4 regions of the Lysinibacillus canaveralius genome follow, and region 2 is predicted to be linked to each of the others. Evidence: riboswitches for the same ligand, from Rfam matches in the RefSeq annotation. Region 2 holds a riboswitch; each other region holds the start of a gene.
What was found. A riboswitch is a leader RNA that binds a small molecule or an ion and turns the genes downstream of it on or off. The one in region 2 is predicted to bind S-adenosylmethionine.

Region 1 (3,111 bases), 1.5 Mb from region 2:
TTATCAATTTTTGCTGTAATAAAATCACCGATATATTGAATAATGAATACGACAAGTAATATTAAAATGGTCGCCATCAATGTCACATCTGAACGATTTCGCTGGAACCCTTCTAAATATGCCAAGTTCCCTAATCCGCCAGCTCCAATAATGCCGGCCATTGCAGTATAACCGACAAGTGCAACAGCGGTTACGGTAATACCTGATATTAATGCCGGTAAGCTTTCTGGCATTAGTACCTTAAAGATAATAGTCGATGTTTTTGCCCCCATTGAGCGAGCTGCTTCAATAACGCCTTTATCAATTTCACGAAGAGCAATTAACACCATGCGTGCATAAAACGGAGCTGCTCCAATTATGAGCGCCGGTAATGCCGCATTGGCACCACGAATGGAACCTACTAAAAACTTTGTAAATGGAATTAGTAATATGATCAATACGATAAATGGAATCGAACGGAAAATATTCACTAATGATCCTGTTAAGAAATAAACAATTTTATTTGCCCATAATTGATATGGACTTGTTAAAAAAAGCACAATGCCGATTGCCAATCCTAAAATAAATGTAATGATTGTAGAAACAGCAGTCATATACACTGTTTCATATAAAGCTTCTGTCATCTTCTCCCAGTTTACATTCGGAAATAATTGACTAAGCATGCTCAATCACCTCCGTTTGTAATTCATGTTTTGCCAACACGTGAAGTGCCGTTTGTACTTGCTCCTCTGTTCCGTCAATATGCACAATCAATGTCCCGTAAGGACCGCTTGTCGTATAGGAAATAGACCCATGTACAATATTTACATCAACCCCATGCTCCTTAATCAGCTGAGAAATAACAGGTTGTTCTGTAGCTTGTCCCACAAACGTTACTTTTACCAGCTTACCGGAAGGATAATTTTCCAGAATCTGCTCGATTGATTCTCTTGTTTCATTTGTACCTGATACTTGCGATACAAACCTTTTCGTAATAGGTGCCTGCGGGTTCTGGAAGACATCTAATACCTTTCCAGTCTCTACTACCTTCCCAGCTTCCATAACGGCTACACGGTGGCAGATTTTGCGTATAACATGCATTTCGTGTGTAATCAGCACAATTGTCAGCCCTAAACGCTTGTTAATGTCCAGTAATAGCTCCAGGATCGAATCTGTTGTTTCCGGATCGAGAGCGGAAGTTGCTTCATCGCAAAGCAGAACTTCTGGATTGTTGGCAAGCGCCCTTGCAATCCCTACACGCTGCTTTTGCCCGCCTGATAATTGAGAGGGATACGCTTTGCCGCGGCCTGTCAAACCAACGAGGTCAATAAGCTCAGCCACACGCTTTGCACGCTCCTGCTTTGGTACCCCTGCAATCTCCAATGGAAATGCGATATTCTCTTCCACTGTACGGGACCATAGAAGATTGAAGTGCTGGAAGATCATACTGATTTTCTGACGTGCTGCACGAAGCTTTCCACCAGAAATTGCCGAGATTTCCTCTTGGTTTACTATGACGGAGCCCGTCGTCGGCTTTTCTAAACCATTCAACAGGCGGATCATCGTACTTTTACCCGCACCGCTATAGCCGATAATGCCGTATATTTCTCCTTTTTCAATCGATAGGTTTACATTATCAACGGCTGTCAATTCACCGTTTTTCGTTTTGTAAACTTTTGTTATATTACGTAACTCAATCATATTTGGCTCCTTCTACATAAAAAAACCTTTCCGCCGTGATAAGCAGAAAGGTTTTCGTACATTTTATACGTAACCGTTCTCTCATCTTCCAAAGCATGACTTTGAGTGACTTGGCACCTTTTCACATATGTGATGGTTGCCGGGCTTCACAGGGCACTTCCCTCCACCGCTCTTTATAAGAGTAACGTTATTAAGTTTATTTTTATGTTTGTTACTGTACCACGCCATGCAATTGTCCGTCAATCACTTTTTTAATATTTCATACAAATTAGGTACGGATTGAAATGCATACAGCTTTTGGGCATACTCTCCATCGCGTGCAATCAGCAAACAAGGTACACTTTCCACCTCATATTGCATCGCCAAATCTTCCAAATAATTCACATTTCCTTTACCAATCGCTACATCCGGCAGTAGTTCTTCCACAACTGTCATCATTTTAGAGGCGATAGCACATGTACCACAAATTGGTGTATATAAATAAAAGGCAGCTATACGCTCTGTTTTCATTGCTTCCTGCCACTCATTCTGTGTCCATTCCTTCATCTAATCATCCTATTTCACTTGGAATTTGGCCGCTTGTAAAATTTGGCGCACAATCGCACTCGGTGCTTCTGCAACACCTGTAAAAGGGGCGGGCAGCTCCAGCTGAACTGCTTCACTGTATGTGCGACGCATCATTTTTCGCAAATAATCGCCGGATTTATCCCGGTCAAAAAATGTAAAAAACTCACAGTACTCATACGGCTCAAGCAAGTCAATGAACGCTTCCTCGTCCTTCGTGCCATGTGTACAAATGATCAACACATGTTCAGCAAGCAGAGGCTCAATTTTTAATTTATCAGAACGACCTTCTACAATTATACACTTTTCAATCATTCACCGCTTACCTCCCGCTTTTATGAAAGGGGCATTCGCATCTTTTTTGCTGCTGCAAGCTTTTATCTAACATATTTCCCATGCCTAGCAATAGACGAAGCAGCTTCAAGCTGCAGACGCGCATACCGAACTATTCTATAAAGTAAAAAGTTTTACTTTCTTTTATTTTGAAAAAAAGCGCCAAAATCTACTGTTAGATTCAGGCGCTTTCGTATTATTCAGCGATCAATTCTTCATATGCTTCAGCAGTCATTAATTGCTCTACTTCCGATTCATTCGAAAGTTCAATAACAATCATCCAAGCATTTTCATATGGAGATTCATTAACGAATTCAGGGTTATCAGATAACTCCTCATTCACTTCTACTACTGTACCAGACACTGGTGAATATAATTCAGAAACTGTTTTTACTGATTCTACGCTACCAAACGGTTCATTAAACGTTACTGTATCGCCTACTTCAGGAAGCTCAACGAATACGATATCGCCTAATTCATGCTGTGCGAAGTCCGTAATACCAACACGTACTTTATTGCCTTCAATTTTTACCC
Region 2 (3,111 bases):
GATTTTTTGAATGACATTCATTTCGTGTGTGATTAAAAGGATGGTAATGCCGAGTTTTTCGTTGATTTCAAGGAGCAGGTCCAGGATGGAGTCCGTTGTTTCAGGATCCAGGGCACTTGTCGCTTCGTCACTAAGCAGAATTTCAGGTTCCTGTGATAGGGAGCGTGCAATAGCCACACGCTGCTTCTGACCGCCCGACAGTTGGTTCGGATAGCTTGTCAGCTTATCTGTTAAGCCAACGATTTCTGCATATTTTTTTACCTTTTGTTCTACTTCCTGTTTGTTATGTCCTAATAGCTTTAAAGGTATAGCAATATTATCGTAGACTGTCGCTGTTTTTAGTAAATTAAAATGCTGAAATATCATTCCGATTTTTTGTCGTGATTGTCGAAGCTGTTCTGGGGAAGCTTCTGTCAGATCAATACCGTTAATGATTACCTTGCCGCTTGTTGGACGTTCGAGAAGGTTGACACATCGGATGAGTGTACTTTTACCTGCACCCGAATAGCCGATTACCCCGTGGATCTCACCTTTTTTAACTTGTATATCTACCTGGTCAACAGCAGTAACTGTGCCGTTTTTTGCTTCGAATTGTTTAACAACCGATTGGAGTTGAATCATTGTTTTCCGCCTTTCTAGCTAAAAAGCTACCGGCGTCAATGCCGATAACTTTTGGCCATGTATTGGATTAGAAGCCTGGAATGACAGCTCCATCGTATGTTTCTTCAATGTATTGGCGCACTTCTTCTGAATGATATGCTTCGATGAATTTCTTCAAGTCTTCACTGTCTTCATCACCAGGACGTACAACAATTACATTTACATAAGGGGAGTCTGCAGATTCAAGCAGGATAGAATCATCTTTAGGACTCAAGCCTGCCTCCATTGCAAAGTTTGTATTGATAGCGGCAAATTCCACTTCTGCGAGCTGAGTTGGGATTTGTGCCGCCTCTAATTCGATAAATTCCAGGTTTTTTGGATTTTCTTCAATATCATAGATTGTTCCGTTAATGCCTACGCCCTCAGCCAATGTGATATAGCCGGCATCAGCCAGTACCGCTAGTGCGCGTCCGCCGTTTGTTGGGTCGTTAGGAATGGCAACCTTTGAACCTTCCGGGACAGCATCGATCGACTCATATTTCTCTGAATAGAAGCCCATTGGGTTTAAGATTGTCTCTGCTACAGCCACAAGTTCCTCTCCACGGTCATTATTAAAGTTGTCCAGGAAAGGCTCATGCTGGAAGTTGTTTACGTCCAGATCTCCCTCTACTAGTGCTGTATTCGGCAGCACGTAATCAGAAAACACTTCAATCTGTACTTCCAAATCATTTTTTGCTGCTATTTCAGCGGCCACTTCTGTAATTTCTTCATGCAGGCCTGCTGTTACGCCGACCTTGATCACACCATCATTTAATTTTGAGGCTGAATCTTCATCGCTGCTGCATGCTGCGAGTGATAGGGCAAGTGCTGCACCTGCGAATAAATAACCAAATTTTTTTGTTTTCATAGATGATTCCTCCAACGTGTTTGTATTTGTCCTTTAATAAAAAATGCCTCTCCTTTGAAAAGAGAGGCATGAATAGACAAAGACAATATTCAAACACCACTCTTATCTTTCAAAACGAATTCGTTTTGTAGGAATTAGCACCTTGCAAATGCGTCTTTCGCATATGCTGGTTGCTGAGCTTCATCGGGCCAGTCCCTCAGCTACTCTTAATAAGAGAGAAACACTATATTAAAAAACTATGAAACTTAATATACAGACTATTTATTAGTTTCGCAATAGTATTTTATTATTTTTCTAAAAAAAATTACGCGCAACTGCTTTTTGCGAAAGAAAATTACTTAACAGGTATTTGAAAAAGTCCTAACTTTTCTACACGAGCAATCGCCTCTTTCAGCCGTTCTTCTGAAACGAGCAGACCAACGCGTATATAGCCTTCCCCGTATTCACCAAAACCATTGCCTGCTGCGACGGCAACATCCGCATTGTCTAGCAGCAAATCAGCAAACTGCTGGCTGGTAAATCCTTTTGGAACAGGCAGCCAGGCGAAAAATGAGCCTTTGGGTGCCTGCACATTCCAGCCGATACGTCTTGCTTCTTTCACGAGTATATTGCGGCGTCTTTCGTATGTATCGCGCAATCCCTCTACACTATTCTGCTCAGCTGTTAAAGCCTCGGCAGCTGCATGCTGGATAGCGGGGAAGATACTGCAAAACAGGTGATCTTGAATCAAATTAATCGCTTCAATCATTTTTTCATTACCAACAGCAAACCCGACACGCCATCCGGCCATATTATACGATTTTGATAGTGTGTACAATTCAATGCCGACATCTTTAGCGCCTTCTGCCTGCAGGAAGCTAACCGGCTTTATACCGTCAAATCCGAGTGCTCCATATGCAAAGTCATGCGCGACAGCAATATGGTGTTGCTTTGCAAAGGCAACTGTTTTTTCAAAAAATTGCTGGTCTGCCACACCTCCAGTAGGATTGTTCGGATAATTGATGTACATCATTTTGGCACGGTCTTTTATTTTCTCGGGCAGCGCATCATAGTCGGGCAGGAAGTTATTCTCTTTTATGAGCGGCATTGTATCAAATTTTACATCTGCAAGTGCGACACCTGATAAATAATCTGGATAGCCCGGATCCGGCAGCAGCATTGTATCTCCAGGATTCAACATAGCTAACGGTAATTCCACAAGTCCAACTTTTGTCCCTCCTAATATAGCCACTTCTTTATCGGGATTGATGTCCACATTATATTCGCGTTTGTAAAATTCAGCTGCTGCCCGGCGAAGTTCGGGAATCCCGCGAAACGGCGAGTATTTATGTGTAGATGGATCAGCTGCCGCCTCCTGTAAGGCTTCGATAATATGTGGGGGAGTTGGCTGATCAGGGTTACCTTGTCCTAAATTGATGATGTCGCGTCCCTCTGCAACTGCCTGCGCTACTTTTCCAGCAAGCGCAGCAAAAAATTGAGGTGGAAGCTGCTGTAGTCTAGTCGAAAATTCCATTTTATAAATCACCTATTTTTCAGAATATATTAAAAATTATACGAACCATGTTATGATATTTAAGAGAAAAAGTCTATAGGCGGTGTAGGAA
Region 3 (3,111 bases), 870 kb from region 2:
TTAAATGCTCCTGCCACCGAGAAGTTAGCCTGTTTGCGAAGCGGTTTACCGGAAAACGAAATACCTTCATTCAATTGTTTAATGAGCGACATTAACTCCATAGAAGAAACGTCGTATACACTTGTTGCTCCTGGGAAATCCCCTACTTTCGTCGGATCCCCGGTTACAACTAAAATGTCATGCAGTTCTAAAGCGTCCAGCCCCATTAAATGTGATTGAAGACCAATCAAGTTTCTATCCCGACATGTGATATGCGGCAGGGAGCGCACTCCTTCCTGTATGAGGATAGATGCCATTGCGATGTTACTAATCCTTGGAGACGCTAGAGAATTATCTGCCATCATGATGACATCCGCTCCATTTTCATATAATTCCTTGGCTCCTTTTACAAACCCACCAATCTCTAAGTGGCGAGGTGTGTCTAGTTCCACAATCACCGAGCGTTCGCGTTTCGCCTTTAGATGCAGCGGTTCATATTTAGGCGGCTCCGGCACACGGACGAATTCAGTCGTTGCCGGCATCGTCTCTTTTTCCTTTAGCGGTGTAAGCTTTGATAACCGCTTTTTTGCTGCTTCAATATGCTTCGGTGTCGTTCCGCAGCAACCACCGATTAGACGGACCCCCTGCTTGACCAGCTCCTCAGCAGCGCGTGCAAAATAGTCAGCTTCGGATTCGTATACCACGCGCCCATCTTCTACATCTAGAAGAGAAGCATTTGGATAGGCCGATAAGTAAGCATGCTTCGGAAGCTCCACTTTTTCAAACGCCTGAATTGTATGAAATGGGCCAAGACGGCAGTTACTGCCCACAATATCCGCTCCTAAAGCCTCAAGTTCAAGAAGGGCTGTACGGAATGAAATACCTCCCTGTAAAATGCCTGGCTCATGCATAGATACTTGTGCGATAATCGGCTTATTTGTCATTGCACGAACAGCTTTGACAACTGCCTGTATTTCCTCAAAATCATAGAAGGTTTCTAGTAAAAGACCGTCCACCTCTCCGTCAATTAGCACACGTGCCTGTTCGCGAATAGCTGAAGTAATCTCTTCAAGCGTTGCATCGCTTTTACGAATTCCCCGTATGCCTCCAATCGTTCCTAAAACGAATACGTTATCCCCTGCAGCTGTTTTCGCTAATCCAACAGCTGCTTCGTTAAACTCCTTTACGCGATCTTCGTAGCCGTACCGAGCCAATTTTATCGAATTTGCTCCGTATGTATTCGTTTGAATGATATCTGCTCCTGCAGTAATATATTGCTCATGGATTTTTTGCACTATTTCAGGCTTTGTCACATTCATCTCCTCGTGACAGTAATCCAGCCCGTAAGAATAAAGCAGCGTGCCTATTGCACCGTCAGCTGTTAATACCCGCGTTTCTAAAGCTTCAAGCAAGCCCATTTGTATCCCTCTTTTCTTTAACCGAATTGCAAAACTTTTCAGTCATTTCTATCTAAAAGAAAAAGCCCTCTTTTAACAAGAAGGCTAAGAATCGTAGTCCCTTCTCATCTTTCGGCATCTGCCGGCTGGATTTAGCACCTGACTTTAGAGCTGGTTGCTGAAGCTTCATCGGGCCAGTCCCTCAGCTTCTCTCGATAAGAAATATATTGAATTTTGTCAACAATTAAAAGAATCATAACGTTATCTGAAAGAGACGTCAAGACGTTTTACAATAGTAAACGTTTTCATGGCCAATTTATTGGTTTTCTGGATATAGGGCTATTTTTCTACCATAACTGAGTTTTTCAAAAAAGCTCAAGGAAGGATTCATTATCCTTCCGAGCTCTCTATTATTGCAAAGCAGCTAGGATGCGCTCTGCTGTTTTCTTACCGTTTTGGATACATGCTCCAATCCCTACACCAAAATAGGAACAGCCAGCAAGCAGCAAGTTCGGGTAGTTCTCCTCCAGGTCTTTCAACAATACAGACAATGCTTCATTATGTGCAAGGTCATACCGTGGCATTTGGTCAATCCATTTCGCGACATTTACGACTGTCGGTTCATCATCAATTCCTAGACTTACCTTTACATCATTTCGCGCTACTTCCAGCAATTCTTGATCCGTCATAGCCGCAAGTTCCTCATAGCGGGGATTTACATTTTTATAGAATAGACGCACAAGCAGGTTTCCATCATGCGATGTATGCTTCCATTTTCGGCTCGTCCATGTAGAGGCATCACATACTAAGTCACTATTGTGAGAAACAATAAAGCCCGTACCATCTGCTGGTAATACGCTGTCTGGCACATCGAAGCCAAGATACAACGTGATAGCCGAAGCTGTAGTGAAACGCTTTAGATTTACTTTTAGCTGTTCATCTGCCAGTACTTTCTGCACCGTTGTATTAGGTACAGCGAGCACAACGACATCAGCGAGCACTGTTTCATGCCCAATATCTATTTTATAGCAGCCATCTTCTTTCATCACACTGTGAATCTCTGTATTCTTCATGAAGTTCACTTCCGGCAGATTTGCTTCCAGCTGATCAATCAATGCTGAAAGCCCGTTCCGGAAGGAAATGAATTTTTTATTGGCAGCCTTCTCAAATTGTTCACGGTTTGCTTCGAACCCTTTGATAATACTGTCGTATTCATTTTTATAATCAACAAGATACGGTAGAGTAGAAGCGAGAGAAAGCTGGTAAAGATCTCCGGAATAAACACCTGCAAGTACAGGGGCAATCTGTTTCCTTACAATTTCCTCCCCTAGGAAATATTCAAGAAATTCCCCAATCGAGCTTTCTTTCGTAAATCCTGTATTCGGCATTTCTAAATCTTTCAGGGCCCGCTTCTTTCCTTCTTCTGAAATAAGTGTACTAGCCTGCAGCGAATCAATGCTCATCGGAATACCAAATGTAGACCCTGCTGGTATTGCATGCAATTCGTTATTTGTATGGATATAGGAAATCCCTGTCTCGTTATAAACAAGCTCTGATTCAAAATCAAGCTCCTTAACCAGCTCAAGCACCCCAGGATGACGTGCGACAATGGAATCTGCCCCTGTCTCCATGATAAAGCCGCCTTCATATGCTGAATGAATCTTACCGCCCAGATATTCATTGCGTTCAATTAAAATCAATTCCGCCTCGATGCCTTTTTCCTGCATTTGGCGTT
Region 4 (3,111 bases), 1.9 Mb from region 2:
TCATCAAACTCACTATATAAGTGTGTAACTGCAAGAGGCTCTCCTTCCCCACACTCGAAAATTTCAAAGGCACCCCGTTTTGTTTCTATGATTTTCTGTTTCCACATGACAAATCTCTCCTAACGTTTGGATATTATAAACTTTGTTAACCATTAAAGTATCTGACTATTGATACGACTGTATTAATGGCAAGTGCTAAAATACCGATCGACATCAGAATTATCACAGTTATACTGCCGTAGCGTATGTGTTTTAGCTGCAGATCGGAGAGTTCAGGAACTTCTTTATAGCGCCATTTATCCATGAAGAAAAGGCTTCCTCAGGCTCATATAAAGACCAAATACAATAGCCGTATACTGGTATAGAAAGGACAACGACGATGAATAGCATGGCAAAGCCCTCCTTTTATAAACTCCTTTTAGTTAATTTACGAATAAAATGCTATATAGTTTCAATTTTCTAACTTTATTGCTGCTGCTTCATAAAAAAAGCTATGCCCCGATAGTAACCGGTCGCACAGCCATGTTTCATTAAATATGATATTCGATATCTTCCTCGATAAAATCCCATTTGTACGGCGTTTCTTGGTAAACATAATAATTCAGCCAGTTATAGAACAAAAGATGGGAGTGAGCCCGCCAAGTGTTCTTTGGTTCTTTTAACGGATCATTATTCGGGAAGTAATTTACAGGAAGTTCTACATTATCTCCTTTTGCCACATCTCTTACATATTCGTCTTTTAGCGTGGTAGCATCATACTCCAGATGTCCGGTAATCATGATATGTTTGTTATCCTTCGATTGGACGATAAATACCCCGGCATCATCCGAATAGCTCAGCAGCTTCAGCTCGGGATGATTACGGACTTCTTCAATTGAAACTGATGTATGACGGGAGTGCGGTGCTACATATTCATCGCTGAAACCGCGTACAAGGTCAACCGTTAAATCCGTTATGACATGGGAATAAACACCGGAACATTTTTTAGGAAGCTCGTATTTACCGATGCCAAAATGATGATATAAAGCTGCTTGTGCCCCCCAACAAATATTCATAATAGACGTGACATTGTCCTTTGCCCAATCCATAATAGATGTAATTTCCTTCCAATATAGCACTTCCTCAAATTCCATACGTTCAACTGGCGCACCGGTAATAATCATTCCATCATAGCGTCGATGCTTAATTTCATCAAACGTTTTGTAAAAAAGCTGCAAATGTGATTTGGATACATTTCTCGATTCATAGGTCGCTGTATTTAAGAAGGTAATATTCACTTGAAGAGGTGTATTCCCAAGTAAACGCAGCAGCTGCAATTCCGTTTTCTCTTTTTCAGGCATTAAATTGCATACAAGTATATTTAGTGGACGAATTTGCTGCGTGCGAGCGCGGTCCTCCTCCATGACGAATATTTTTTCTTCTCTAAGTAAATTTCCAGCTGGTAGCCTTTTCGGTATATTAATTGGCATTCCAATGTCCCCCCATTTCTATCACTAATCAAAAAAAACCTCTCATTCCAGCATAAGAATGAGAGGTTTTTAGTCGCTCGCTCTTATCTTCCAAGGATAAACCTTGCTGGAATTAGCACCTTTCTAGCTGCGCTAGAGGTTGCTGAAGCTTCATCGGGCCATATCCCTCTGCTTCTCTCGATAAGATGATTAAATTAGATAGATTGTATCACGGAGATGCAAATTATTCAATAATTCTTACAAAATTCCTTCTTATTATTTATTTATCTAGTGTGAAAGAGTGATTTTTGTATAAGCAGCGAGAAGCATTTAACCAAATACAAAAGCCAAGCCAGTTTGACTGGCTCGGCGTTAGAGATAAGTAAATTTGATTATGCAAACATGTCACGCAGGCATGTAAATGAATATTTACGCGCTTCATCGTCATAGATAGAAGAACTAATCATAACTTCATCTACACCGTTTTCCTCAACAAATTTCTGCAGTTCTTTTGCAACAGTTTCTTTACTGCCAATAAATGTGTACTGGCGCTGCTGCATGACCGCATCCCGCTCGAATGGTGACCAAATCTCATCCATATTTCTTACAGGCGGTTTCATTAATTGGTGGTCACGGCGAATGATGGAAAGGAAGAACTGATAGAAAGTCGTTGCTAAATAGTGCGCTTCTTCATCTGTATCAGCCACAATCGCATTAACACATGCCAAGACATACGGCTTTTCACAGTATTCACTTGGCTTGAATTGCTCACGGTACAACTTAATTGCACGTGTGAAGTAGTCAGGTGCGAAATGGGAGGCAAATGCATACGGCATTCCTCTTCTCGCGGAAAACTCTGCGCTGAACATACTGGAGCCAAGAATCCAAATCGGAATTTGTTCACCGAAACCTGGATAAGCACGCACTGAATCTGTCTCTTTTGCCTCTGCTAAATAACGCTGCAGCTCGACAACATTTTCTTCAAAGTCCTCTCCAGCAATATTACGGCGAAGAGCACGCGCTGTAAATGGGTCTGTCCCAGGCGCACGGCCAAGTCCTAAGTCAATTCGTCCCGGATACATGGCATTCAGTGTACCAAACTGCTCTGCTACCACTAGCGGCACATGGTTTGGCAGCATGACACCTCCTGAGCCGACGCGGATTTGTTTTGTTGCCTCTGCAATATAACCAATGACGACTGGAGTAGCAGAGCTGGCAATCGAGCGGCTATTATGATGTTCTGCCAACCAGTATCGTGTATAACCTAGTTCATCTACGTGCTTCGCTAAGTCTCGTGCACGATTGAAGGCATCATGTGCATCCTGTCCTTCTCGTACAGGGACGAGGTCTAGAACAGAAATCGGTATATTAATTTTACTCATATTATTGTTTTCCCTCCTGCTTGATCTCATTTCGCTTCTTTGTTAAGAAGACTAAGAGAACTGCGACAACCGCCGCAAAAAGTAGATAAAAAGTAGATTTCAGCATGCTTTCATCCCAACTGTTGATCGCTTGTAGTATGCTGACGATGATTAAAAGGATGCCGATTATATTATGTACCCAAGAACCAGCTTTCAGAACCGTCATCTCCTTCCTTGTATTCCTATTGTTAAGGAAATTTCGCTTTTTCGCAAACAATATGCAACTTTGGTCTTCCATATCG

Region 1: linked by a shared signal. The riboswitch ahead of AA0Y26_RS17220 (methionine ABC transporter ATP-binding protein) and the one ahead of AA0Y26_RS01800 (MetQ/NlpA family ABC transporter substrate-binding protein) in region 2 are both predicted to bind S-adenosylmethionine.
Region 3: linked by a shared signal. The riboswitch ahead of AA0Y26_RS20370 (bifunctional homocysteine S-methyltransferase/methylenetetrahydrofolate reductase) and the one ahead of AA0Y26_RS01800 (MetQ/NlpA family ABC transporter substrate-binding protein) in region 2 are both predicted to bind S-adenosylmethionine.
Region 4: linked by a shared signal. The riboswitch ahead of metA (homoserine O-acetyltransferase MetA) and the one ahead of AA0Y26_RS01800 (MetQ/NlpA family ABC transporter substrate-binding protein) in region 2 are both predicted to bind S-adenosylmethionine.

The regions. Positions count from the first base shown of each region.
Region 1 is NZ_CP154840.1:3,385,645-3,388,755, forward strand. Features, by position in the region: gene AA0Y26_RS17215 (methionine ABC transporter permease) at 1-662, opposite strand, end outside; gene AA0Y26_RS17220 (methionine ABC transporter ATP-binding protein) at 655-1,680, opposite strand; SAM riboswitch class I at 1,759-1,862, opposite strand; gene AA0Y26_RS17225 (thioredoxin family protein) at 1,924-2,226, opposite strand; gene AA0Y26_RS17230 (hypothetical protein) at 2,236-2,559, opposite strand; gene gcvH (glycine cleavage system protein GcvH) at 2,774-3,111, opposite strand, start outside.
Region 2 is NZ_CP154840.1:337,888-340,998, forward strand. Features, by position in the region: gene AA0Y26_RS01795 (methionine ABC transporter ATP-binding protein) at 1-621, opposite strand, end outside; gene AA0Y26_RS01800 (MetQ/NlpA family ABC transporter substrate-binding protein) at 689-1,507, opposite strand; SAM riboswitch class I at 1,607-1,723, opposite strand; gene AA0Y26_RS01805 (pyridoxal phosphate-dependent aminotransferase) at 1,842-3,020, opposite strand.
Region 3 is NZ_CP154840.1:4,037,598-4,040,708, forward strand. Features, by position in the region: gene AA0Y26_RS20370 (bifunctional homocysteine S-methyltransferase/methylenetetrahydrofolate reductase) at 1-1,397, opposite strand, end outside; SAM riboswitch class I at 1,499-1,598, opposite strand; gene hemG (protoporphyrinogen oxidase) at 1,787-3,111, opposite strand, start outside.
Region 4 is NZ_CP154840.1:2,283,999-2,287,109, forward strand. Features, by position in the region: gene AA0Y26_RS11515 (alpha/beta fold hydrolase) at 1-107, opposite strand, end outside; gene AA0Y26_RS11520 (hypothetical protein) at 253-390, opposite strand; gene metA (homoserine O-acetyltransferase MetA) at 531-1,469, opposite strand; SAM riboswitch class I at 1,550-1,656, opposite strand; gene AA0Y26_RS11530 (LLM class flavin-dependent oxidoreductase) at 1,841-2,830, opposite strand; gene AA0Y26_RS11535 (hypothetical protein) at 2,832-3,035, opposite strand.